DNA from 2 places in the Peribacillus sp. NPDC058075 genome. Region 1 is predicted to be linked to the other one. Evidence: predicted binding sites of a transcription regulator. Region 1 holds the regulator's gene; the other holds the start of a gene.
The links. The regulator NrdR, encoded in region 1, represses ribonucleotide reductase genes. The targets are predictions, from matches to a motif close to AACACNATATATNGTGTT.

Region 1 (2,417 bases):
GGCTATTTTTAATACGTGATCCATTAATTCCTTGCTGCTTTAAGGCGCTGAATAAACCAGAAAACAGAATTTGCTCCAATCGCAATATCCCTATTACATATAAAGTTTATCTTTCCAAAAATTCAATTTGGAGTTGCAAAAAAAATTCAAACCATATATACTATGAATCGTGAACTTCTTCAATAGCGGTTTGCATGATGGCTACTTAAAGGGTTAGGACCTCTTTGGACTAACTTTCCCCCGTGGTAGTTATCAGAACTTATTTTTAAATCATGGTAAGGGGGAAGCTTAATATGGAAACAGCTTACACTATGGAAACTATGGGTAGACACGTCATTTCTGAACTTTGGGGTTGTGACTTTGAAAAACTGAACAATATCGATTTAATTGAAAAGATTTTTGTTGATGCTGCTTTAAAATCAGGTGCAGAGGTACGAGAAGTTGCCTTTCACAAATTTGCTCCACAAGGAGTCAGCGGGGTTGTCATCATTTCTGAATCACACTTAACGATTCACAGTTTTCCAGAACACGGCTATGCGAGCATTGATGTCTATACATGCGGTAACTTGGATCCGAATATTGCGGCAGATTATATTGCTGAAGCTTTAAATGCGCAAACACGTGAAAACATAGAATTACCACGTGGATTAGGTCCTGTACAAATGAAAAAAGCCAATATAAGTGCCCTATAAAAAACACGTATACACAGAGATGCCATGGGTGCATCTCTTTTTTAATGCAATCAATCGGCAGTCTGCTTCCCTTTATAGAAGGAGGTTGCCATTGCAGCATAAAGACTTTCACAACGGTGCTTCAACGGCAGAACAAAAAATGCCTGCTGCCGGAAGTTACACTTTTTACTTGTACTGTCCGTTCCATTTAATATAAGATTAAGATAGAGAGTAATTCCTTGGGGAACATTTAGATAGGGGAGTCCTACATAAAATACGGAGCTGATAATGATGAAATGCCCATCATGTCAATATAATGGAACAAGAGTGCTCGATTCCAGGCCAGTCGATGAAAGTAAATCGATTCGACGACGCCGTGAATGCGAGGCATGTGGTTTTCGATTCACGACATTTGAAAAGGTGGAGGAAACACCGCTTATTGTAGTGAAAAAGGGCGGGACGCGGGAAGAGTTCAGTCGTGATAAAATCCTGCGCGGCTTGATCAGGGCTTGCGAAAAACGTCCGGTTCCCTTGAAAGAATTAGAGCAAATTACCAGTTATGTAGAAAAAGAACTGCGCAACCAGGGCATATCGGAAGTGAAAAGCGACAATGTCGGCGAGATGGTGATGGACAAGCTGGCAGAAGTCGATGAGGTTGCCTATGTAAGGTTCGCATCCGTCTATCGACAATTTAAAGACATCAATGTCTTTATCGATGAATTGAAAGATTTGATAAATAAAGAAAGAAAGTAGAGCTGAAGATTCACTTTGGCTCTTTTTTCACTACATCTTTTGAAAGGTTTGAATGGAGATGTCAAAGCATTGGCAAGAATTGCTCCCAGCTGATTCATATTTGGTCTCATCTGCGGGGCTGCTTCATGATTATGATCGGAAAATACTTACCCGACTATATCAACCTCTTATTGGACCTATCTGCATTAGCCTATATATGACGTTATGGAGTGAGTTGGAGGAAAACAGGCTATGGTCGGAAACCTCCTCACATTATCAATTAATGAATACCATCGGCCTTAAGTTAGGTGATATTTACGAAGCACGGCTTTTACTTGAGGGAATCGGTCTGTTGAATGTATATAAGAAATCGAAAAATGAAACGAAGGAATTCATCTATGAGTTAAACCCGCCGCTTTCCCCCCAGCAGTTTTTCACGGATGGAATGCTGAATATTTACTTATACAAAAAAATCGGAAAAGCGCAATTCAACCGGTTAAAGAGATTCTTTTGTGATGACCATATCTTACCCGATCAATATGAAGGTGTGACTAAATCTTTTGCGGAAGTATTCTCATCAGATCATTTGGACTCTTTATATGTAACGGATGAAGCGAAAGATGAATGGCAACCGATTCCAGAACAGCAATACATCGACCGGACGGAAGGCGTCGAGCCATCGGGGTTTGATGACTTATTTGATTTTGACCTTTTATTTGCCGGGATAAAATCCTCGATCGTACCGAAAAAGGCCTTTACTCCGAAAATGAAAAATACGATTGCCAAACTTGCTTTTTTATATGGCATCGATCCGCTTGAAATGCAAAAACTAGTAATGGATGCCGTTTCATTGGATGATGAGATCGATGAGGAAGTGCTCAGAAAGGCGGCAAGGGACTGGTACCAGATCGAACGGCAGGCCGATATGCCTTCCCTTGTCAATCGGGTGCAGCCGATTCGTGAACGGACACAAAAAGAGGAACCGAAAACACAGGAACAAGAGTTAATCCGTCA
Region 2 (2,417 bases), 360 kb from region 1:
TACGGCTGGGATCCAGCTACATTGTCGATCGGTTATTTTCAAAAGGCGGAAGCGGAAATTGATTTGGAAGAGGTCAAAAGGCAGGGTCTTGGTTTTGTCCGCAGGCCAACAGGAGGACGAGCGGTACTGCACGAGCATGAATTGACTTATAGCGTAATCGTTCCAGAATCCTATCCGGGAATGCCGACTACCGTTACTGAAGCATATCGTGTCATTTCTGAAGGAATATTAATGGGATTCAGGAATCTGGGATTGGATGCTTATTTTGCCGTGCCTCGGACCGATCAGGAAAAAGCGGCTTTAAAATCGCCCAGGTCTTCGGTCTGCTTTGATGCTCCAAGCTGGTATGAACTGGTCGTTGAGGGCAGGAAGGTCGCTGGCAGCGCTCAAACCAGGCAAAAAGGCGTCATCCTTCAGCATGGATCCATTTTGCTTGACCTTGATGATGATAAACTCTTTAGCGTATTTAAATTCTCAAATGACAGGGTTAAAGAGAGAATGCAAAAAAACCTAAAAAACAAAGCTGTGGCCATAAATGACATCGCAGGGAGAAAGATTACCATCCCTGAGGCGAAAGAAGCTTTTGAAAAAGGTTTTGCCGAAGGACTTTCGGTCGATTTAGAGCCATATGTCCTTACCGAAAAGCAATTGCTGGAAGTGAAGGCCATTGCAGAAAGCAAATATGAAAGCGATGAATGGAATCTCATGAGATAGAGGAAGCAAAATCAGAGTGGATAATAAAAAAGTTTTTTCAGATTTGTTTGACCAAATAACACATCCCTTGCAGGGATAAGCCCTAAAAGGGATGGGGAAAAAGCAAGGTCCAAATTAATTGAAATCTGATGAAAAATTATCGTAAATCGACATTTTCCTCCCTTTTGCTAACTATATTAATTGATTTATCGTTTGACAAAATAAAAAGTTATTCAAAACAAACACAATATATAGTGGTTGAAATATTTAATACGACACTATATATTGATTTTTGAGTTTCGCTATGATAAATTTAGGGTACTTGTTAAGCGAAACGGACATGTAAGGTTACATAAGGATTTTTGCGGCAGCAAGAACGGATCATGAAACATATAAAGGAGAGGGAATTATGTCGGTTGTAATAAAAGAAGCTTTAAAGGTTGATCTAGAAAGGTTGAATAAGGATATTTCTTTATTTCCCCAGGTTCACCCTGTAACTGCTGATATGAAAATGGCACATAAGGGAGTGTCCCGTCTAGTCATGCTTGACCGCTATTCTTTTAAGGATACTGAAAAAATCACACTCTCGGCAGGCGATTTCGTCGTGTTGACGATTAAGGAAGATCCGAAATTCCCGGCAAGGGGTCTCGGTTACATCGTTGAAATTGATTGGGAAACCAAAAAAGCCAAAGTATTGGTGGATGAAGAATTCCGTGGCGTATTGGATAATCCGGAAGAAGTGGAGACGGGAATTGTAAACCGTCCGTTGGATATAATCGAAAAGCCGCTTGAAATATACTATGAACAAATTGCGAAACGTAATGCAACGGGATTGGCATCAGTGGAAACCACGGAAGAAAAGAGAACGGAATGGTTCAATAAATTCTATGAAGAATTAAAGAACCTTAATTTTGTCCCGGCAGGTCGAGTATTATACGGGGCGGGTTCCAATACGGATGTTACTTATTTCAACTGCTATGTAATGCCATTCGTACCGGATTCACGTGAAGGGATTTCAGAACATAGAAAACAAGTGATGGAAATCATGAGTCGCGGCGGCGGAGTGGGAACGAACGGGTCGACACTGCGTCCTAGAAACACTCTGGCAAAAGGGGTAAATGGAAAATCCTCCGGTTCAGTCTCATGGCTTGACGATATTGCAAAACTGACGCATCTTGTTGAACAGGGCGGTAGCAGACGGGGCGCGCAAATGATTATGCTTGCTGATTGGCATCCTGATATTGCGGAGTTCATCATTTCTAAAATGCAAAACCCAAGGATTCTGCGTTACCTAGTGGAAAATACTCAAGATGAAGCCATCAAGAAATATGCGACGGATAAATTGAAATTCACGCCGCACACGGAACAGGAAACGGCTATGTATCAAGGGATCATTAATTATAAGGAGATTCCTGGCCAAGGCGGATTTAGCGAGAAAATTATTAGGGATGCAGAAGAAAAGCTCCGTACAGGGGGAACGTACAGTGTCCATAATTCTGATTTTCTGACTGGAGCCAACATCTCGATTTGCCTGACTAAGGAATTTATGGAAGCGGCGGAACAAGATGAGGAATATGAGTTGCGTTTTCCAGATGTTGAAAGCTATAATGCCGAGGAAATGGCCATTTACAATGAAGAATGGCATAATGTCGGTGATGTTCGCGAATGGGAGAAAATGGGGCACAAAGTCCGTGTTTACCGTAAAATCCGAGCTAAAGAGCTTT

Region 2: a site for NrdR is predicted at 935-952, ahead of ACFVS1_RS04965 (vitamin B12-dependent ribonucleotide reductase). Genes of this name have one in related genera too.

The regions. Positions count from the first base shown of each region.
Region 1 is NZ_JBHVSL010000001.1:616,953-619,369, forward strand. Features, by position in the region: gene speD (adenosylmethionine decarboxylase) at 312-692, shown strand; gene nrdR (transcriptional regulator NrdR) at 963-1,424, shown strand; gene ACFVS1_RS03140 (replication initiation and membrane attachment family protein) at 1,483-2,417, shown strand, end outside.
Region 2 is NZ_JBHVSL010000001.1:977,012-979,428, forward strand. Features, by position in the region: gene ACFVS1_RS04960 (lipoate--protein ligase family protein) at 1-714, shown strand, start outside; gene ACFVS1_RS04965 (vitamin B12-dependent ribonucleotide reductase) at 1,103-2,417, shown strand, end outside.